DNA from 3 places in the Oenococcus kitaharae DSM 17330 genome. Region 3 is predicted to be linked to each of the others. Evidence: predicted binding sites of a transcription regulator. Region 3 holds the regulator's gene; each other region holds the start of a gene.
What was found. The regulator LexA, encoded in region 3, represses DNA repair genes until DNA is damaged. The targets are predictions, from matches to a motif close to CNAACANNTGTTNG.

Region 1 (7,463 bases), 800 kb from region 3:
GATTGTGCAAGGCAGTCCGGTCACAGAGCACCCGCTTAGCCTCTTATTCTTGGTGCTTTTTACTGTTTGCCTGCTATGGCTGGCTGGTCGATTGCGGAATCGCGCATAAAAATATCAAGGTTATTCGTGAAGGGTTAATTTAAAAAGGCCGTTAGCGTATGACACATCAATAAAAAATACCTCATAAGTCTAAACAATTATGAAGTATTGAACATTTGAAACTTTTTATCAAGCAATTAGAAATTCACTGGTATAGAAGGCGATATATCTTTTAGTTGTTGCGTCATATTGATATGACGTCCCTGTTGAATAATTGCAACTATAATATCCTTGGTAGCGCGCTACCCAGACAATCTGCCCAGCGATTGAGATGGGGGAATTTTTGAACGTTAATTTCACTTGAGTTAATCTAGGTGGATTAAGATCTGTGGCTGCGTATGCAATATTATTATTTAACAAATTTATATTTGTCAAAAAACTGGAAGACAAAAATAGAGCAGACGTTGTGATTAATAAAAGTAAAAATCTAAAACTGTTTCTTTTCAACATAATCGATCTTCTCTTTAGACACCGGTTACGGAACCAATGCCTTGCTTTATTTATAAAATCTCTTCTGATGATTAAAAATAATTGACAAGATATTGTTTTTATGAAGCTACTAAACGTGGCCTGATACAGTCAATAGATAGATTCAATCGGATTTTGTACCGCAATGATCAATGGGTTGATTCATAGTTTTAAACCAACAGAATCTTTAGAAACAGTTAAAACATTCAGTTAGCCACTTGTCATTATTTCTCAGAGGGTCTATCTTAAAAGGCGAACATACGTTCGCCTTTTTGTTTCATGACTAGCGGCGTATGTTCATCATTCGTTTTTGAAAAGAGGATTTTTTATTATGGTAGATCAAATGGTTTTAGCCACGCAACAGTGGCTCAACAAGACTTATGGATCCGTCGCCAACTATACGCCCGTGACCGAAAACGGTCAGACAGGTTGGCAGACAATTTACGGCCTGATCCAAGGCCTGCAACACGAACTAGGCATTAGCCTACAAGCTGGCTTGCCGGCTTTTGGCCAAGCCACAGCCGCTGCTTTTGATGCGCAAGTGGTCCCTCGGTTAAAAAATGGCTATCAAAGTTCCTTTGTTTATTTGATTCAAGGTGCCTTTTGGGCTAAAGGAATTAATCCTGGCGAGTTTAATGGCGTCTATTCATCTGAGACGCAAGCGGCCATTATCACGCTTCAAACAGAAGCCGGCTTTACTAATCCGGATGGCGTCTTGACGGCACTCTGGGCCAAAGCTTTGTTTGACATGTCAGCTTTTGTGCTACTGGCTAATGGTGATGCCAAAATTCGCAGCATGCAACAATACTGAAATCTGCACTATAGCGAGCAAACAGGTATTTTACCAGCTGATGGTATCTACCAACGTGATACGAATACCGCCTTAATCTATGGCGTTCAAGTCGAATTAGGTCTGGCCGCGATTGCTAACGGCGTTTGGGGACCGGCCACACGTTCGGCTTATGCGACGGCTTATGCTAATGGACTCAGTGCGAGCCTGATTCGCCTTGTTCAGTTTGCTTTGTATGTCAATATGGCCCAATACATCACGGCTAATCAGTTGTCGACAGTTCCTTTTAATGGCCAGTTGGATACAACTACTCAGTCCTTGCTCTTTGCCTTTCAGCAGTTTATGCATCTCACACCCGTCACTGACGAGCAGCCTGATCCTGTGACGATGTATTCACTGATGGTCTCTAGCGGCAGTCCAAGCCGCAACTTCTGGGGGATTGATACTTCGATTCAATTAACACCGGCCATGATTCAAGCCTTGGTGAATTGGGAGGTCACTTATGTGGGGCGTTATTTGACTGGGTCGGTGGGCAGTGGCGCTTCACAAAGGCCGAAGAATCTCACGCGTTCTGAAGCTCAGGCCATTTTGAAGGCTAATTTGCATTTAATCCCGATTTATCAAGACAATAATCCCACGGCGGCTTATTTCACCAGACGGCAAGGACAAAAAGATGCCCGAGCAGCCATGGCTGCTGCGACAGAACTGGGGTTGCCAACGAACACCACGATTTATTTTGCCATTGATATGGATATGACTGATGATGAGATCACGGCTTATGCTGTCCCTTACTTTAACGGGATCACGTCTATTTTTAATAATGGTGAAGGTGCTAACTATTATGTGCCGGGAGTTTATGGGACGCGTAATGTTAGCACGCGTTTAGCACTCGAATCTGGATCTGTTTCTAGTTATGTCTCTAATATGTCGACAGGCTATTCTGGCAATCTCGGTTTTTCTCAGCCTTTAAATTGGGCCTTTGATTAATTCGCCGAAGATGATTCGGGTGCCAGCGGTGTGCCGGCGATTGATTATGTCAATGTCTCTCACGAAGATGAAGGTGTCCTAGCTTTAGACGCGCCCGTCAAATTAAGTTGGATCTTTGATACAGAGTTTACGCCTTTAAGATCAGCTTACCTTGGTGGTTCTTTGACTTGGAACGAACCAGAAATAACCTTGTACGATAATAAACTGTTAAAGCTCACGGCTCAATTAACGACTAGCGTGAGTTCAGGACCAGCTCAGTCGCAATTTAATATTTCAGCTGGTCAGTTAGAAAACGGTTTTGAGGCTTCACTATCTAATGTCTTCGGTTCTGACGTTTCTGCTAAACTTAGTGATCGGCTTGGAGATATTGCGGCTGGGATTGATACAGGGCTTTTAAAAATATCATGGCCTGGTTCAGGAACTGGAGTTGGCCTTTCTATTACTTTGATTAACAACAAAAGTGAAATTAATGGTGTGGAAACCAGTTCAGCCATTATACTAAAGGCAAGTATTCATTTGGTACCCCTTAGCCAGCAAGAAGCATCCAACGAATATCAAGAAGGAAATCAAAATATAGCACGTTTTGGACAGATGTCACCTCAAGAACAACGAGGTCTGGCAACGTTGCTTGTTTTTGGTTTAGCAGCAGCTGCTGTAGTGGTGACCGATGGCACTGGTTATCCGCTCATTCTAGCATTATTGGACTCTTTACTAGGCTAAAAATAGCGACTTGATATGACTGAAAATCCAGACAATTTTTATACCTTTTCTGCTGCAGAACTGACTGAGACAAAAGCGGACTATAGTCAATTGTTAGCCGACAAGCATATGCATAATCGACAGTTTAAAAAGCGAGACCGCTTCTTTTCAGGAGCATTAATTGTGGGGGTTATTGCCATTCTGCTCGATCTGCCTGACTCCTGGATAGCCCTGCAGGTCATGTGGTCAGTTTTAAAGCTCCTAATCAAAGGGATGGATCTGTCTCCTTTATCCGTGTCTATCCGGCGTATCGGGTTAGCTACTTTTATTTATGGCATGTGTTCGCCCCTGATAGTGGTCTTGATTGTGGCCATCATGGCTCTATTGAAACGCTTAAAGCATTTCGATCAGTTTTTGTTGGCTCGTTTCCCCACCAAAACTAGCCACTTTGATTCAATGCCTGCGGCTAACAGCGCATTAGATGATTTAAAGATCCGACAAATGATCAAATTACCTAGCTACTTGATTGTCTGGCTGGCAGCTAAAGAAGCTCATACCATCGCTTCTTGCTGGATCATTAGAAAAGCCGACCAGCCAGGTCTCTATGAAAAACTGCCTACGACTTATTACAATCATCTGCTTAAGAATCCTAGAACTCGTCGTTGGGCTGATTACTGGCTAATCGATGGGACGCAGAAAGACGATTAATTAACTTCAAGTATTGAAGAGCTATCGGACCCACTGCTATCAGCAGTGGGTTTTTGTTAGACTAAAGGGGCAGCCGTTAATAGCTGCACCCTTTTCAAAAACGAAGGATGGAAGACCTGTTGAAAGACAGGTCTTTTTTGCTGTGCTGACAATGGCCAAACTTATGCCTGTGTGGCTGTTTCTTTAATATCCAGCATTTAATCTTTAATCCCACTGTTGGATTTTTTTAACTAAGTTTAATTGTGATACTGTTTCAAAGGTTAAAGAAAAAGCACTGCTCTAGTAGCGCTTTTTTCTTAATTAATTGCGCAGCCTGGATTGGCCGTTTGGGCTCACAAGATAAATGCCGACTGTCCCACTGCCACCGTTAGCTGCCAGTGATTTAGAAGCCACGACGACTTGATAATCACCATTCGCAGCCGCACTGCCTTCATAGACAAAGTCACTTTTATCTATACCTTGTGCTTGTAAAAGCTGTCTTTGCAGGTCCGCAACTTCTTGGGCATTATGCACACGAATCGTCCGGTCTGGCTTATCTGTTGGGGCATTGGGTGCCACTTTTTTATATCGATCGAATTTAGCGGCATCTGCAGGTACCTGATTTTCTGGCCGGACTTGGCCGTTGGCATAAACCAGATAATTCCCAGTCTGATTCAAGTTATCAGCCGTATTCGGAGCTGATACAGAGCATTCATAAATCCCATCTGTATAAGCCAAATAGCTGTAGGTCAGAGCAGGATTATTAATAGCAGTTCTTAAAGCCTGCAGTGCTTGGTCAGAATTGCTAACCGTCTTGGCGCTGGCTTGACTAGATGAGGTACTGCTTGATGAAGAGGACTCTGAAGAACCGGCACTGGCCTCGGCTTTTGATTGGCTGCGGCTAGATTTAGACCTTTGAGAAACAAGATCAGTGGGTGACTGGTTGTTTTTGCGGTTGGTGAACTGAAAAAACAACAAGACTAGGATTAATAGGGCAATGACGCTTGTTGTTGCGATGATAAGCTTTCTTTTCATGTATGCTCCCTTATTGGTTACGAAAGCATTTTATCATAGGATATTTTTTGATCCGTTTTATCACGCGACGACGCTGCATGCCTATCCAAAATATTTATTTCGGCTGCTGGATTTTTTCGTAAACACGACCATCATCGGTACGCTTGAAGAAAGCAAAATCGACCAAGTCCCGCCGTACAGAAACATAATCTGGGAAACTAATAACCCTTTGGATCTGAGCATTGATGTCTGTCTCACTGAGTTCGCCAGCAGGAATTTTGTCTGCGATATAAGCTAGGACTTCGGTCAAACGATTCCTTTTCTTCGGCAGCATAAAAATCAAGTCGTCATTCATGTAGTTTTTAACAATTGTTTCGCTATTATTCATCTTTAATCTTTCGTGGGGATAGTAGATATATCTCAGTTGCCATAAATCATAAGTCGGTCTTTCACCATCTAATTTCTAATCTGCAACTGGCCGTTAGCCAACTCCAAAACCTGGTCATAATCCTCGTACCAAGCTTGTGGTACCTGGTGTTCAACGTCAATCAAGGTCATTGGCAATTGCATCATACTTTCATGCAGTAATTTCGCAGTTGCCGCATCGAGAGACCCCAGACCCTCGTCAACAATCAGCCAGTTGCGTTTGTGAAGCAGAGCCCTAGCCATTTCAACTCGCCGTCGTTGTCCGCCGGATAATTTGTCTCCTTTGGGCCCGATCACAAAATCCAGGCCGCGCTGTTCTAATATAGAAGCTAATTGGCTCTCGAGCAAGGACTTTTCAATTTCTGCATCTGTAAAATCCTGAAAAAGGGTTAAATTATCGCGTAAACTGAGATCAAATAAGTTAGCATCCTGTTGCACATAGGCAAATTGGCTGGTATCAACAGTTAACCCGGCCTGATCGTTAACTAAGACTTGGCCTTGACTCGGTGTTAGTTCACCCATCAATGTCTTTAAAAGAGTTGTCTTGCCGGCGCCGGATTCACCGATCAGTAAAATTTTCTGGCCAGCTGTCACGGCTAAATTAAGATGGGCAAAAATCGACCGCTGATTCTGCTTGATTGTTACATCCTGCAGGCTGAGTTTGGTCATTTGTGGCAGCGAAGGCTGTGCTGATAGTGTTGGATCAGATTCATTAGTTGTTTGCTGGATTAAATGCTCGATGATTGGCTCAGTTGATTTAATCTGGTTATAGTAGCTAAAGTAGCTAATCGCATTCATTAAAGGCGAGGTGATACTGCCGGCAGCCATAAAAGCGGCTAATAAACTACCGACTGACAGCTGGCCATTTAACACGAGCAGGCCGCCTAGGAATACCGGCAGCAGATTGGCAAAAATCATGAATAAGTCCGCGCAGATATTAACTGAAACGCGATCAAAATTATAGTGATAATAATATTTTTCTGTGCGGTCCACCAAAGTCTTGATAAATCTCAAAAAAGCTTTCTCGGCTTGATAGCTGACAATGGTTTCAGCACCATGAACGGCATCGGTGACCTGTTCAGTCGTCTGCTGATTGGATTGAGACCATCTTTTGGTGTTGCTTTGTAATTTTTTGGCAAACAGTTTTGGCACAAACAAGGGCAGCAGTGATGTCAGCACAAACACAGCACCAACCTGCCAATTCAAATAGAAAACATAGCTACTGGCAGCTAAAAACAGAAAAATGCAGTTGACCAGATTAATTGAAGCTGAGACAGCGCCATTTTCAATTTGTTTAACATCATTTAACAGAAAGGAAATTTCAGAGGCTGCACTTTCTTTCATCTGACCCACGGGGCTTTGGTAAAAATGAGTCAGCAGAGCCAGCTTGGTTTTCGTGTTGGTCTGCCAGATTGTGCGGTACATATATTTTTGCCAGAAGAAACCAACTAGCTCGACAAAATACTGGCCTAAAAGCCCTCACAAAACAGCGAGTATTAACAAGTGCAACGATCGTTTGAACAAACCGTCTGTCAGCATGCGCGTCATCTGTGGCATCACGAAAGCATCAACACTGATCAGCAGTGCAAAAATTATCGAAAGAAAGTAATCCTTTTTATTCACAAATCTTTTCAGAAAAACAATCATGCCATTTTTAGTAATTGTTTGATCGCGAGCCGTTGTTCAGATTTTTCCTTTAATAAAGTATACGACTGCCATAAAAATAGTTGCTCCCAGATTTAAAAAATGACAGATTTCTGTCATTTTTTAATTTGTGATCTATAAACTGGACCCAATTTTTTAATAATTAATCTGCTTCGACATAGGCGGCTTGTTCTTTCCAGGCGGCTGTTAGTGTCTGGCCTAGTTCTTGGATGCCGCGTTCGATATTGGCAATTGATTCACCTGTGAAGTTGATGCGAGCGCCGTTTTGAATTGTGCCGGAAGGGAATAGATTCGTAGAAGGTGTGAAACGCACGCCTGTCTGCGGAACCAGTTGTTTGTCTAAAAAGTCTGCCATATTAAAGTCTTCGGGCATTGTCAGCCAGACGAAGAAGCCGCCTTCAGGTTTGGTGTAGCGCGCTTGACTAGGCAGATACTTAGCCATCGCATCGAGCATGGCATTTTTCTTCTCACGGTAGTTATCGCAAACGATCTGAATATGTTTTTGCAAGTCGTTTTCATCCAAATAAGCATTCAGAATCGACATCATCAAATTGCTGGATTCGATATCGGCACCACTTTTCAAAGCCAGAATATCGCGATACAGATTGTCGTCAGCTGTCAGCCAGCC
Region 2 (7,463 bases), 450 kb from region 3:
TTGTTAACACATTTAAAAGTAAGTCTTAACCTTGCCCAATGTATAGAGTGTGCTGACCATTCCCCTGTGACCCTTTATTAGTTAATTGTCGGCTCAAATTAAGTGTGGATTTTAATATATAATGATCCGGTTCACCCTTAGGGTTCTGCATGAGAGCTATCCCCAACGTATCTTTTCTTGAACGCAGCATTAAATCATATTTAAGTTTTGGATATACTGCTGCTGAAGAGATACAAACACCTTCATGGAATAATTCATCAGCACACTTCAACGCAGACCTTTTGTACTCAAATAGTTGAACCAAGGTATTTTTGTTGCTGCCAAAAGACTCATGAGCAAAAGTCAGAAGGTCTAAATTTAAGTCGATATTTTGGTCAATCTTCTCCCAAAAACGTGCTTTATCCAATTTTTGCGCTTGATAGTCAAGCCCTAGCAAGTGCAAAAAAGAACCTTTCGTAAAATCAATGTGAACTTTGTAAAGTTTTTTTCCTTGTTTGTATTCGTACACAGTATTCTTGTTGAGAAAAGTATCTTTGAATTGACCATGCAATGCTCGCCACTCTTCAATGATGTACGCTCTAGAATGAAGATATTCTGAAACGGTAGGATGTTGATAGACCATGATTTTCTCCAAAAAAAACCGCAACACTGATGTTGCGGTTTTAAATATGTATTGTGGATTTTCTTGTGCGACGGGAGCGCCGTATTCCTAAAAAAGAAATATGAATCTTGCAGGCCTTACTGTCCTACTTTACCCCGATGGTTCCACCAACCACTAGAAACGAATGTTCCCAGAACAAGCAACCAAGTTACCTGCCCTAAGAAGTATTATCTGATAAGACCCCAGGTTCGCGCAAGGTCTTCTGACCCTGGGCGATTTTCTTAAGAAAAACTTAATATTTAATATAAACTAGCCTATACGTGCCTTTAATATAGGCAATAAAAACCACCAGCCTCAGCCAGCAACTATCGCTCACTCCACCGACACCACGACATTCTCCGCATCGATAATCTGCTGGTCATCGGCCTGCAGCGTCTCGGAGAAGACTTTGACCAGTCTCTTACCCATGGGACGGAAAGTCAGGAAAGTCAGGCCGCCGGAAGCGATGCCGCCAATAATGGGAACGGTCTTAGTGACCAGGCTGGAAGCACTCTTTTTGGTAACTTGTATGCCAATTGCGCCGGCGATTTTTTTCATCAGCGGATACCAAAACGTCTTTGTCAAAGTGGCCTGCAGCATTTTTTTACCGACAGTTGCGCCCAGCCCTCTAGACACTAACATCAGACCAGAATTAGCTGCGGCAACTCCAAGCATGGCGCCTAAATACAGCATCACTTCCCGTTCGCCAGCTTCAGTCAAAGCACCATCTTCGTTAAAAATGCTCGGCCGGCCAAAGACATAAGCCACCTCTTGGGCCATACGGACAGCAAAAGCAAAATACTGAAGAATATCCGCAGTCGCCGTACCCGCCATAGCCAAAGGAGTCGACGGCAATCCCGCAGCAAAAGAAAAGACCGTACTTTTCTCTGTGTCATTTAGTACGACGCGATTGGCAACTTTAATCAAATCTTTAGCCCCAAAAAGGCTCTGTGGCCCTTGATCCACAAGCTGCGCCAGCTCCGCACCCTCCAGCTGATGAAAAGTCTTCGCTAGAAATGCCCTCCGATCGACCTTGACTCCAGGTAACTTAATCGCTTTTGAAACAATCTCCGGTAGAAACTGATCGCTTTCTTCGTCCATGATTCTCTCCATAGCCATTCCTTGATATCAAACTTAAAAGAAGCATATAACAAGAATCTCCGTTTACTAACAAAATTTTTATATCTATCAGAATTGCTTAAATAAAATGGAAAACCAATGCACACCAATTTATGCATCACACAAGAACACTATATCAAGCAATTATTTGAAATGACAAATCCTTGCCACTCTTCAATGACGGCTGGCCAGAAAATGACATTTCGTCTCACTGCTCAATGGCATCCGCCCAGTCTGGAAAACTAATTATTTGTCGAGCAAAAAACTGGTAGCTATGATACGAATGTTATTTAAGAAAATTACCCGATCCACAACTATTCGTCAATGCTCGCAAGTCTTCGCAAGACACCATTTTATGTCCACACCATTAGCTGGTAGATCATAGGCTATTCGGAATAGCAATTTGTTCATTGACCACGAGAAAAGTATATGAACATGCATATGAGGGGCAAGGAGGGGCTAGATTCTTTTTATGACAGAGAATTGTACCGATAAAAGTGTCTTATAGATGCTTGGTAATTTTCTTAACAGCCTGAAACCTATCCGGTTTATTTTTTATGAGATTAGCATCGAACATTTCAGATGCAAGTTTTCGGATTTTGCAAAGAAACTTATTTGTATGTTTTTGATCTAGAAAGAAAGCATTGTAAGAATCACATTCTGTGCTTTTAATAGGAAAAAGAAACCAATAATCATGGACCCAAACCTGTTTTAAGTTAAAATTTTCCTTTATTTTTCTATCGGTTTTCGAACACACTGAATTTGAAAATATATTTGGTATGCTTTTTTGATTTCGAATCAACAAGTCCTGAATGATGCCGCCAAAAGCAATTTGATTAAGATCGTCTTTTAATTTCGTAGGTGTCGGATTAGGAACATCGAAGAAAGCAATTCCCTTTGAGAATCCAGGGAGTGTGCATTTTGGATATTCAATAAAACCAATTTGGCCATTATTGTTATAAAAAACAAAAGTGGTACATAAACCATGTAGAACAATAAGAATGAAATTATAACCCAATTGGTCCGCTTCATAACAATGGCCAAATTCATGACAAAAGGTCTTTTGCAGATTATCAAGTTCGGAATTCGTTTGAGCTCTCTTAACATATTCTTGGTGAAGTTTTAACATGGTTGGCGATAAACCATTTATGTTCTTGCTTAAATACTGGGTATTTGTTTTTTTAATATCACCAAAAATTGATAAAGTTTGAGATTTAAATTTTTTTTGGCGACTTTTTGATATCCAATCTACAATTTGTTTGGCCACATCATCTAAATCATTAGAATTCCAATTTCCCATAATAGCCCCCCAATTAAGCTATTCTTAATAAATCCATCCATGCCTATAGCAAAAACTCAGTATCCAATGATTGCTGGATAGCAAGCCTTATTTGTCGCCTATTATACAAAATAGTCCAACAGCATAATTGTAAACAAAAGCCACCCTCAGATACACCAAGGGTGGCCAATATTTCAAAATGATTGTATTGTATTTTCGTTATTATTTAATTTTCCGATTGTGCAAAATCAGAAAAGGGAGATGAACAATACCGAAGCCGAACATGTTGGTACCTTCAGCGACTGAGGGACTCATATAGGACAAAATCAAAGCTGGTGCAGTAACCCCCCCAAACAGTGACTTCCTACTACCATCATTTGGAACATCGATCAAATCAAATTTTGCTTCCATCACAATATTAATTTTATAAGCAGATGCATAGTTTCTAATACTTGAGCTCAAACTAACGGCATAGTGGCCTTTGCCAGTGCCCACTGACAGAGGATAGTTTTCCGAATGAAGACCACTACCTGGAATGTGACCGTTATTTTTTCCACTATTTTTAATTAACTCAAAACTATCGTTTAAACTAAATTCGATTATTGTCAATCTTGGGTCAGTGAAACGAAAGGAATTTTTTTGTGACAATATCCTATCATCATCTGAATTTTATGTGGCTTTAGAGGTTGTTAACAAAGTGCCTGATAAATGCATAATTTCAAAGCTAGGCTGTTTAACCACTTCTTTTGATCCCAACCAAATCGCTTAACAGCATCCGTCATATTATCTAACAAAATCTGGTATTGACAGGTTGAGAATAACAATTCACGATAGCTACCAATAAAATTACTTATAATATCGGCTGTTGGATCTTTGAAAACAAATTTAGCCGTCTGTTCCCTAGTCTTGAATGATTCCAGTTCCCTTAAAAAGGGCTGATGCTTCTCAGAATTCTTCGCGTCCTGAATGGCGGGTGTGATACTAGAAAGTTCTGCATTGTTCGTTAGCAACAAAAAATCAAAACCACTTGCAATCTCTATATCGTTTTTTTCATTCAAAACAGTTGACGTCTCACGAAGCAGATTGGCTAAACCATCAGCGAATAAAAAAATCTGCAGCCTTTTCTCAAAGAGCAGCTGCTTGTTGCTATTACGTATTTGCCATCATGACATGAAAATGCCAATAATGGCCGTTGCTGCTGTCACGATTGAAAAAACAAAAGTCAGGTTAAATTGTATAGCAAGTATGCCCTCCTTCTACCAAGAAGCATGGCCAAACATCCTAGGCTTCCCTAAAAATTTGGCTATCTTCAACCAACAGAATGTTTTGTTTCAGGAACTTCTTGTTTCTTTTTTATCTCATAGGGAAAATAAAGCGACGGCTCATAATCAAATTCAACATAAATTCGATCTCTAATCTGGCTTTTCATCTTGTCTTCTATTGATGACTCCTCACCATGAATAATCTCATAACTATGGATAAGCTGATTTTGAAGAGCCTTTATTTTCTTAGAAAAGATAGGACCTTGCAAGCTAGGCAGGTAATCGAACGATAATAACGTGCTTATGCGGGTTGGCTATCATCCCTTCGATTATTTTGTCAAAATAGACCGCATCACTTTCACCTATAGACATACCGTAAATGATGGTAACATCCGAATCTTTGAGTCTTTTAAAAGTTTCATCGACTCTGCCATCATGCCTGTTCCGTGCGAAATTAAGTTTAGAGAGATAGTCTATCTGATAGTCTTCTAAACTTAATTCCTTGGGAATATCTTCCGCCCTACCAACACCAACGATAGATGTTTCATCAAAAGTGCCGTTAGGGTGAAGAATTTTTTTATTTACAGCGGCTATTTTGCTTCCATAAGTAACCCTTTTGAAGTCAGAATCATCAATATTAGCAACCTGAGATACATATTGATCCAAAGTATTAGTGTAATTGAAATTCACAAAATTTATCTCAAAGTGTCCTTTAATATTTGGGTCTGTTATTTCTGAATTTCCTTTTATGATTGAGTTAAACAAATCATCGCGATCCCCTGATGCGAGGTTCCGAAATGGCGCTAAAATACCTTCAGTCGCTTGACTGCCACTAACATTCAAATGAACTAGATCATTTTGGCTGTGTAAATACTGACTTAAACATTTTGAAAGGTCATAAAAGAAATCATCTATTCTTGTAGACAGTACTTCATGAGTAATTTCACTCTGTGCTAATCTCTGAAGATCTTCTTTGATACCTGCTTCTAAATTGGCCCAGTTGACCAAGGGCCTTTCTTTTTCAGGATCAAGCTTTTCTGGTTTATTAGGATCACCATGAAAACGTATATCTTTGATACTATCTTCTATATCTTTTATTAGACCATTATCTTCAAATTTTCCTTCATTAATTTGCTCATCTAAATATTCGTAAAAATCTTTATAACTCGTTTTGAGTCCTAAATGAAGATCAAAACCATTCCCTATCACGTAAGTCGTTTCTACCAAAATACACTCCCCAATTCACAATTAACAAAAAAATTAATTTTAGTATATATACAAGTATACGAACATATGTTCCCATTAGCAAGAAAAAATGTCGTTTTGGCTTTCAAGAAGTAAAATTTATTTAATCCAAAAGGAGCAACAATGACAGCTCAAACATTTCAAGATTATGAAAATCTTCTAAATCAAAATTACAAAGATGCAGTAGCGACTTTGTTAGCTAGATACGACCCAGCTACGGATAATTATTTCAAAGAAACATCTTACCAACGTTTTCTGGACGGCAAGATTAAGTCACTAGCAAAAGGACAAATTAGTCGTACTGCAGAGGGGCTGTATTGTCATCATATCGATGAGAATAAGTTCTTAAATATGGCCAATCCCAGTTACATTCGTGGACAAAAGATTCCATTCTCATATCAGGAAAAGGATCGATTGGCATACTACAATCTCATTGAATATCTGGTCCTTCATGCCCTCATTTCAAGCGAAACCAAGTACCATTTTGGATATCCAGGCTTAATAGCATACCTTCAGTCATCAGTAATAGCCTGGTATATCAATGGCATCAAACCCGAAAAGTCTTGGGAAAGAAAATACCATGAAAAGCTTTCATCACAAGTGATCAAGCAACTATATTGTTAAACACTATTACAAAACGATTAGAATCAGTTCAACAATAAATTGATCTTTTTTGCATAAAAAACAACCAATCAGACATAGGAGCACTTGATCAGGCGTTGTTTGAAACGAGAAATACCGCACTCTCATTACTTACATTGGTGATTGAACTACAAAAGGACAAGTTGGGCTGTTACCAAATGGCATCAGATCAGTTTACCAAGTAGTTACTCCCTCAAGATTGGGAAATCCTTTTTTCTAAAAAAACACGGGCTATTGCCGTGTTCGCATACGTAATATTAAAATTATCCTGATGTTTTAATAGCTCAAAAAATTTATCAAAACATAACTAATTACTTTAGAGCACTCTCCAATTCATTGTGAACACGGGTCTTTTTTTCAGTTTGGCGCATCAATTGCATGGATTGGCCGCCGATCGTGGCTCCGGTGCTGCGAATTTAATCAGACTAGATATTGTTTCAAACTTAGTGGTAATTCAAAACTGCCCAGCGACTAGTTAGAATTATTATTTAGATTTTTTAGAAACGCGATACACATTAAAATTACCATCCAATGGTAACTGATACTGGCCTTGCTTTTTTAGCATAAAATGTTTCTTCACATATTTCAGGAGTTTGCGTTCGTCTCGGCTCTTATGAAGTGAATTAGAATTGTAATTTGTCTCAATAAAATAGGTGGGTTTGGATTTCAATATTTTTTTGATACGCTGAGCGCTTATCTCAGCAATATTTGGATACACAGCTTTATAAATGCCCAACCCATTATCATGATTTTTATTTTCTAAAACAAAATTTTGGTTCTTCAAATAGTAAGAACAAACTGATACCGTCACAGGGTGATCGTAAATCAAAATAGTTTTTTTATTTACCCCCCTAAAGAAATTGTTGCACGTCTGAAAACTCTGATTATCTATAAGCATGCGTCTCATATAAACAACAGAATTCAGTGTGCCTAGGCAAAACACGGCAATTAATAGAATTTTTTTTAAATTCTCATGATCCGTTTTCGATATCAAAATAGAGATGCTAAACCAAAATATGCCGAGCCCTGGCACAAGATACCGACTAATCAATATTGGACGATCTACATAAGAAATCAGCGTGCCAGCTAAAATGACCAACAAAGTGGGAAGTATACCTCCAAGCGTTTCAAAATATTGAATTTCACAATTATTTCCGTGAGTACGATGTTCTTTTAGAAAAACAAACAGCCCAGCAACAATGATTAAGAATAGCAAGGCAGCTACCAAATATCCCGGTATCGAATTGATTAACGTAAAAGGAAATAGTACGAATTC
Region 3 (7,463 bases):
ACAAGCGCAATCTTTTTCACATTTTCCATGCCGGCTTTATGTCCGAAAACTCTTGCCTGGTGTTGACGTTTAGCCCAGCGCCCATTACCGTCCATGATAATCGCAACGTGCTTGGGAATCAGCTGATCGTTTTCCTTAGAACTCGCTGCATTAAAAAAAACCATCAAATCTCCATTAATTCTTTTTCTTTGTTATCCGCAATTTGATCAATATCTTTTATTTCCGAATCGGCTACTTTTTGAACATCCTCTTCGGCTTTATGGCGCTGATCTTCGGACAAATCCTTGTCTTTTTTTAAATCATTCATAAAGTCTCGACGAATGTTTCGACTAGCAACTTTTGCCTTTTCGGCCTCGGCTTTGACTTGTTTGACCAAATCTTTACGACCATCCTCAGTTAGGATAGGAATCATCAGACGGATAACATTACCATCGTTTTGAGGCGTCAAACCAAGATCACTCGCAAAAATAGCCTGCTCAATAGATTTCAATGAGCTTTTGTCGTAAGGCGTAATCAGTAATATCCGTGCCTCCGGAACTTGTATACTAGCAAGTTGATTTAGCGGCGTCGGGGCACCATAATACTCAACCTGAATTTTATTAAGCATATTCGGATTTGCTCTGCCGGCACGAATGTTGACCAATTCATTTTGAAAGGCTTTGCTGGCCTTTGCCATTCTATTTTTTAAATCTGCTAGATCAATCATTATCTGGATCCTTTAATTACTGTTCCGATATTTTGTCCTTCAATGGCTTTCTTAATATTGCCAGGCTCATTCAAATTAAACACAACCAAAGGCATATCGGTATCCTTTGCCATAGCACCTGCGGTTGAGTCCATAACCTTTAATCCTCTTTGCAAAACTTCATCGTAGGTCAGTTCGCTGAATTTAACTGCATCGGCAAACTTGCGAGGATCAGCATTATAAACACCATCGACACCATTTTTACCCATTAAGATTGCATCAGCATTAATCTCAGCGGCGCGAAGAGCTGCTGTTGTATCTGTTGAAAAATAAGGTGAACCAGTACCAGCACCAAAAATGACAATTCTGCCCTTCTCCAAGTGACGAATTGCACGTCCACGAATATAAGGCTCAGCGATTTGTCTCATTTCGATTGCTGTTAAAACACGTGTATCGACACCTGCCTGCTCCAAACTATCAGCTAAAGATAGGGCATTCATCACTGTACCCAGCATACCGATATAATCGGCTCTTGCTCGATCCATACCTGCTTCAGCAGCCGGTTCCCCACGCCACAAATTGCCACCGCCATTGACGATTGCAATTTGGATTTCCGGATATGTCCTCTTAATTTCAGCTAATTCATTTGCAACACGACGAACCGTTGGCAAATCAATTCCGGTTCCAGATTTACCAGCTAGTGCTTCTCCTGAAAGTTTGAGTAGTACACGATGAAATTCTATTCCAGCCATAGAATTACCCGTTGATCTGTTTAGCAATTTCTTCAGCTAAACTCGTCTCTTGTTTCTCAATGCCCTCTCCAACTTGGTAACGGACAAAAGATTCTACTTGAGCACCTTGCTGCTTCAAATATTCGGCAACTGTTTCACCATCACCCTTAACAAAAGGCTGATTCAGCAATGCCAATTCATCCAAGAATTTGCCTAAACGGCCCTCAACAATTTTTTCTTTGATGCTATCAGGCTTGCCGCCCAAATCATCGGCTTTCATCTGGATTGCCTTTTCGTGTTCAACAACTTCACTTGGAACATCTTCTCTGCTGAGATATTTCGGTGCAATGGCTGCGATATGCATCGCAATGTCTTTTGCAACTGCAGCATTTCCGCCTTTAAGCAAAGCGATGACTGAAATCTGACCGCCAAGATGTGAATAATTACCAAAAACCTCGTCATCTTTTTTCTCAATCAGGCTGAAACGGCGAAGCGTAATTTTTTCGCCAGTGTGTGCCGATGTCTGTACGATTTCGTCATTAAGGGTGCCGTCATCAACAGGCAAAGCCAGTGCGGCTTTTAAATCTGCCGGCTTATTTTTGAGGATTGTAGATGCTACCGTATGCAGAAGTGCCAAAAACTGATCATTGCTGGCAACGAAATCAGTTTCCGAATTCAACTCAACAATCACTGAACGATTGCCTTCCTCAGCGACATAGGTCATACCTTCAGCAGCCACACGATCTGCCTTTTTCGCTGCCTTAGCCACGCCGCGTTCTTTCAAAAGGTCAATGGCTTTTGCCATATCGCCATCAGCTTGGACGAGCGCTTTTTTTGCATCCATGATACCTGCGCTGGTTTTTTCGCGCAGTTCTTTAACTTGTGCTGCAGTAATTTGTGCCATTTTCTTTACCTCACAAAAAATCGCCTAAAAAGGCGACTTATTTTTAGTTGTTTGATGAAACTTCTTTGTCTTCTGTATCAACAGGCTGACCTGCGTCTACCTGCTCGCCAGCCGCATCAGCGAAGCCTTCTTCAACAGAAGCCTCGCCTGCGTCTTGTCCCTGGCGGCCTTCAATAATGGCGTCTGCCATCTTCGAAGTAATTAATTTAACTGCACGAATTGCATCATCGTTTGCAGGGATCTTAACGTCAACCAAGTCTGGGTTTCCGTTAGTATCGATCATTGCTACGACCGGAATATTTAATGTACGTGCTTCTTTAACAGCGATTTCTTCTGTTTTTGGGTCAACCACAAACATAACATCAGGAATGTCTTCCATGTCCGCAATGCCACCAAGGAACTTTTCCAACTTTGCTTTTTGTTTGCCCAACTGAGAAGCCTCTTTCTTAGGAAGCTTGTCAAAGGAACCGTCTTCTTCAGCGGCTCTGAGTTCCTTTAAACGGTTGATACGAGTCTTGATCGTATTCCAGTTAGTCAGAGTGCCGCCAAGCCAACGATGATTAACATAGGCAACGCCGGCGCGTTTTGCTTCTTCTTCGATTGCTTCGGTAGCTTGTTTTTTAGTTCCGACAAACAAGAAGTTTGCGCCATCGGCTGCTTCGCCTTTGACCCAGTTATAGGCATCATCTGCCATACGTAAAGTTTTTTGTAAATCGATGATATGAATACCATTACGAGAGGTAAAGATATATTCATCCATCCTTGGATCCCAGCGCCTAGTCTGATGACCGAAGTGTGCGCCGGCCTCTAAAAGTTCTTTCATTGAAATTGCAGCCATTTTGGCCTCCTAATGTTTTTGTCCTTGCAGAAACTTCTACTGCTTTGCCGACTCCAAAGAGCAACGGGCAAAGCATCTATTTCTGCTGTGTATTGGCGAATGCCGTTTAATAGTTTACCTGAATTGCGGGGCAATTACAAGCCTATATACCGTTCCTTCTCCGCACGGGTCAAGCGTTTAAAACGGCTTTCAAAACTTAAAGCCTCATGTTTGCTCGAAAATTTTTCACGATAAACTAAAGTCAGCGGATGGTGTTTATCTACTTTTGTAAATTTAGCACCTCTCTTGGCCTGGTGGGCAGCAAAACGACGGTCGACATCATCACTCGTTCCTGCGTAAAGAAAATTATCTGCCGTCTGGATAACATAAAAATAATAATCTCTTTTTTGAAGCAGCTCTTTGATTTCAGGTGTGTAATTATCCTGCCGATTATAAATTACAAGCGGCTTATCGATCTGAACTTTTGCATTGCTGGCCTGTTTGATAGCCTTGACGAGAACCATTTTAGCTTGGCTCTCTGCCTTGCCGTAGACGAATCGTATTTTGCTAATGCCAAACCCATTTGCAATTGCCTCACTGAAAATATTCGCTATTTTTTCAGCACGATATACAAAATATAGTTTGCCCCTTGATTTCAGATATTTTTTTGACTGTGAGAAAAGCGTATGCAAATTGAAGTTACGGCCATGTCTTGCAAGCGACCGGGATGGGTCCGGGCTCTTGGAAGCGTAATCCTTCTCATCAAAATATGGTGGGTTAGACATAATCAGATCCAGCGAATTCAATGGAAAAATGTCAGCAAGCTGATTAACGTCTGCCTGGAAACTTTGAACCCGATCTTCAAGATTATTCAGTTGAATTGATCTTTTTTCCAATTCGAATAAATCTGAATCAATTTCAATCAACGAAATTTTGCCGCTGCTTTTACGTGCGTAAGCCAACCCGATGATGCCGCTGCCGGATCCAAAGTCAGCAGCTCTCTGCCTTTGAGATCGGCTGTCATCGATAAAATCGGCTAAAATCAAAGCATCAATCCCAAATTTGGGCAAGGAATTATTCTGAATAATTTGCAGTGAATCTGTCACATTTTCAATCTTTTCCTGCGTTTGTAAGGTGTTTTTTGACATTTCTCTATATAATAATAGTCATGTATGTGTTCCTTTTTCGAATCATTCAAGCAATTCGCTGGATAATTAACGGCAAATTAAACATTCAGGGCCGCACTAATATCCCTGAAAATGAACAATTCATTCTCGTTGCGCCGCATCGCACTTGGTGGGATCCCTTGTGGTTTGCCATTGCTCTACTGCCCAAGAAGTTCATTTTCATGGGAAAGAAAGAACTATTTAAAAACAAACTTTTCGCCTGGGCCCTTCGAAAAGTTGGCGTATTCTCTGTCGATAGACAAAATCCAGGCCCGTCGGCGATTAAAATTCCCGTTAAAGAATTGAAAAGCGGCAGCCGAAATTTCATGATTTTCCCTTCCGGTTCTAGGCACTCCTCCCAATTAGAAGGCGGTGCGGTAGTAATTGCCAAAATGTCTGGTAAAAGCCTTCTGCCAGTAGTCTATCAAGGACCATTAGCTTTCAAGGGTTTATTTAAAAGAGGGTCGTCTACGATCGCTTTTGGCCCGCTTATTGAGGTGGGACGAAAAGATTCGATGGCTGATACGATTAATAAGATGCAGGCTGCGTTTACCAAACTTGATCAGCAAATCGATAAAGATTGGCATTACGTTGACCAGCATCCAGAAAAAAAGAATCAAGACTAAAAAACAAACCTCAAATTGGGTTTGTTTTTTTAATAATTTTTTTTCATTTGTGCCATCATCTGATTGATCTGCTTTTGGCTCAAATTTCTGCCCATTGAAGCACCCAACTGACGAAGCATCTGCTCATTGATTGGTGGGTTCTTTTTAAGATAACTTTTCAGTGTAAAACGAGAAACTATCATTCCCGCCGCAAAACCAATAACCAATCCAATCAGCACAAACCATATCCAGTTCATCTACTATCTCAGTCCTTTCTTTTTTTGAATATCAATTACCTTTTTAGGAGTAACTTCCTTACCATTCTTATCGAAAATCTGCATCATTTCAACCTGAGACCGAAAAGCTTTACGAAAATTTGCCAAAAAAGCCGCTCGAAGTGTTTTCTGCTCTTCTTTCTCTGACTCGGTTAATCCCTGAGCCGTCTTTTGCTTTGCAGCTAGTTCGTTAATTCTTGCTCTCAAAGCCTCATTTGCGGCCTGTTCATCTTCGTCAACGATGAATTTCGGTTCATTATGTTCCTCTTCGGATCTTGAATTATCAGTCATCAGAAATCTCCATACTTGCATTATACAAAAAATAATGATTTTCTTAAATTTAACGAACATGTGTTTGTTTTACTTGAAATGTTTGGCTATAATTGCATATAGCAATATCTTAGCAGGAAGGGATTCAAATGACTGAAACAAAACAACTCGGTGTTCTCCGCTATATATACGAAAAACAGAACGAAAAAGGATACCCTCCTACGGTGCGTGAAATTGGCGAAGCAGTGGGGCTTTCATCTACTTCAACTGTCCATGGCCATATTGAGCGTCTGGAAAAACACGGATTACTACATAAAGATCCAACTAAACCGCGTGCTATCGAAATCACTGAAAAAGGTCTCAGAGCGCTAGGCGTGCCAGTAACTCCCGGTAAAGTGCCAGTCATCGGAATTGTCACTGCAGGTATACCTATCTTGGCCGTCGAACAAAATGCCACCGAGTTTCTTCCCCTTCCAGATGACCTTGAGCGTTTTGAAGGTGACCTTTTCGTCCTGCGTGTGTCCGGTACTTCGATGATCAATATCGGCATTTTGGATGGCGATATGGTTTTTGTTCGTAAACAAGATTATGCAGACAATGGCGATATTGTTGTGGCCATGACTAGTGACTTTGGCAATGGCGAAGGCGAAGCCACGGTCAAGCGTTTCTTCAAGGAAGCAGGCCATTATCGCTTGCAACCTGAAAATGACACCATGGCACCGATTATTGTCCATAATGTCGCTATTTTGGGCAAAGTTGTTGGTCTGTATCGTAATTCAATTTATTAAACTTTATTGCTGAAAAAGCCGCTTATTTGTTAGAATGGTTTTTGTAGCTCGGAGATATGGCAGAGCGGTAATGCAGCGGACTCGAAATCCGCCGAACCGATGTAGAGTCGGCGCCGGGGTTCGAATCCCCGTGTCTCCTTCCAATTTCTCTCAAACGGACAGATCAGATATCATTTTGGGTCAATATTTGTCTATTAATTAAAAAGGGAGCAATGCACTGCAGTGAAAAGCAAAAGAGACGTCCTCTTAAAATCTTTTTTAATCTTTTTCTCAACGATTATTTCATTGATCCTTGGTTCAATCCTGGGTTCAATTCTTATTTCTGTTTACCGTTCGTTATTTTATAACAGTACACTTGCAGCAAATCGAGATCCTGTTTTGTTAAGCTGGCTAGCTATTTTAGGTGAAACATTTGCCATACTTTTTATTTTCCTTTTTAATCACTTCTTTTTTAAAATCAGAGTTTCATTCTTTAATCACGGTTTCTTTCTTGGATTGAAAGTAGCCTCGCCAAGTATCTTGTTTATTGTGATAAATTTTCTTGTGTTTTCAAGCCAAAAACATCATCTAACGTTGTTTGAACTTTTTACTGCTGTCGCAGTTTCGCTCTCGGTCGGTATTTTTGAAGAGTATGCGGCACGTGGATTAATGTTGGGGAATCTGTTGTCAGGAGGCGGCCGCACATTTAGTTTCTTAGCAGCAAATTTGTTGTCAGCGATGTTTTTTGCAGGCCTGCATCTGATAAACCTCTTTTCAGCCAGCATAGCCGTGACAGCTATTCAAATGATTTACGTTTTTGCCCTCGGGCTGATTTTCGCCTCCGCCTACATATTCAGTAAAAACCTGTCGGTCACAATCCTGATCCATGCTCTCATCGATGGTTTGGCTTTCGCAGCTAATCCGCAAGCCATTTTCGGACTTGGCAATCCCAAAGTAACCGTGACTCAGTTCGCTTTTCAAGGTATCCTATTGATTATTTTTCTGTATTATACATTTCGCATATTCAAAAAAAATAATCTGGTCGAGGTATCTAAAAAATGGTCCTAAACATTATTTGAAAGAAACATTTCAAATAACATCGTCGGATCTAGTGTTGTCGACTTGAGTCGAAAATCAATTTTGGCTAAATCCAAGTAGGCATTCGACAATTGCGGCATCGTTTGGACGCTGACAGCTTGATTAGCTAATTTTGCCCTATACGGATGTATTTTAAGTTTTTGAG

Region 1: a site for LexA is predicted at 1,512-1,525, ahead of OKIT_RS03190 (glycoside hydrolase domain-containing protein). Genes of this name have one in related genera too.
Region 2: a site for LexA is predicted at 5,587-5,600, ahead of OKIT_RS00265 (AbiH family protein). Genes of this name have one in related genera too.

Annotation. Positions count from the first base shown of each region.
Region 1 covers NZ_CM001398.1:639,394-646,856, forward strand. The annotation lists gene OKIT_RS03175 (ABC transporter permease) at 1-109, shown strand, start outside; gene OKIT_RS03185 (peptidoglycan-binding protein) at 899-1,378, shown strand; gene OKIT_RS03190 (glycoside hydrolase domain-containing protein) at 1,601-2,344, shown strand; gene OKIT_RS09365 (hypothetical protein) at 2,375-3,064, shown strand; gene OKIT_RS03195 (hypothetical protein) at 3,080-3,751, shown strand; gene OKIT_RS03200 (hypothetical protein) at 4,052-4,765, opposite strand; gene OKIT_RS03205 (DUF2087 domain-containing protein) at 4,860-5,132, opposite strand; gene OKIT_RS09795 (ATP-binding cassette domain-containing protein) at 5,201-5,998, opposite strand; partial or broken gene OKIT_RS09800 (ABC transporter transmembrane domain-containing protein) at 5,990-6,622, opposite strand; gene OKIT_RS03215 (aminotransferase-like domain-containing protein) at 6,978-7,463, opposite strand, start outside.
Region 2 covers NZ_CM001398.1:51,380-58,842, forward strand. The annotation lists gene OKIT_RS00235 (PBECR4 domain-containing protein) at 26-622, opposite strand; gene OKIT_RS09450 (hypothetical protein) at 974-1,741, opposite strand; gene OKIT_RS00245 (hypothetical protein) at 2,262-3,059, opposite strand; gene OKIT_RS00250 (hypothetical protein) at 3,261-3,647, opposite strand; gene OKIT_RS00255 (hypothetical protein) at 3,728-4,096, opposite strand; gene OKIT_RS00260 (hypothetical protein) at 4,224-4,454, shown strand; gene OKIT_RS00265 (AbiH family protein) at 4,571-5,527, opposite strand; gene OKIT_RS00270 (SAV1803-related protein) at 5,669-6,169, shown strand; gene OKIT_RS00275 (glycosyltransferase family 39 protein) at 6,672-7,463, opposite strand, start outside.
Region 3 covers NZ_CM001398.1:1,438,064-1,445,526, forward strand. The annotation lists gene OKIT_RS07195 (undecaprenyl pyrophosphate synthase) at 1-164, opposite strand, end outside; gene frr (ribosome recycling factor) at 164-706, opposite strand; gene pyrH (UMP kinase) at 706-1,437, opposite strand; gene tsf (translation elongation factor Ts) at 1,442-2,320, opposite strand; gene rpsB (30S ribosomal protein S2) at 2,364-3,158, opposite strand; gene OKIT_RS07220 (GIY-YIG nuclease family protein) at 3,293-4,285, opposite strand; gene OKIT_RS07225 (lysophospholipid acyltransferase family protein) at 4,306-4,929, shown strand; gene OKIT_RS07230 (YneF family protein) at 4,959-5,165, opposite strand; gene OKIT_RS07235 (DUF896 domain-containing protein) at 5,169-5,474, opposite strand; gene lexA (transcriptional repressor LexA) at 5,603-6,241, shown strand; tRNA gene OKIT_RS07245 (tRNA-Ser) at 6,292-6,380, shown strand; gene OKIT_RS09715 (CPBP family intramembrane glutamic endopeptidase) at 6,815-7,288, shown strand; gene holA (DNA polymerase III subunit delta) at 7,285-7,463, opposite strand, start outside.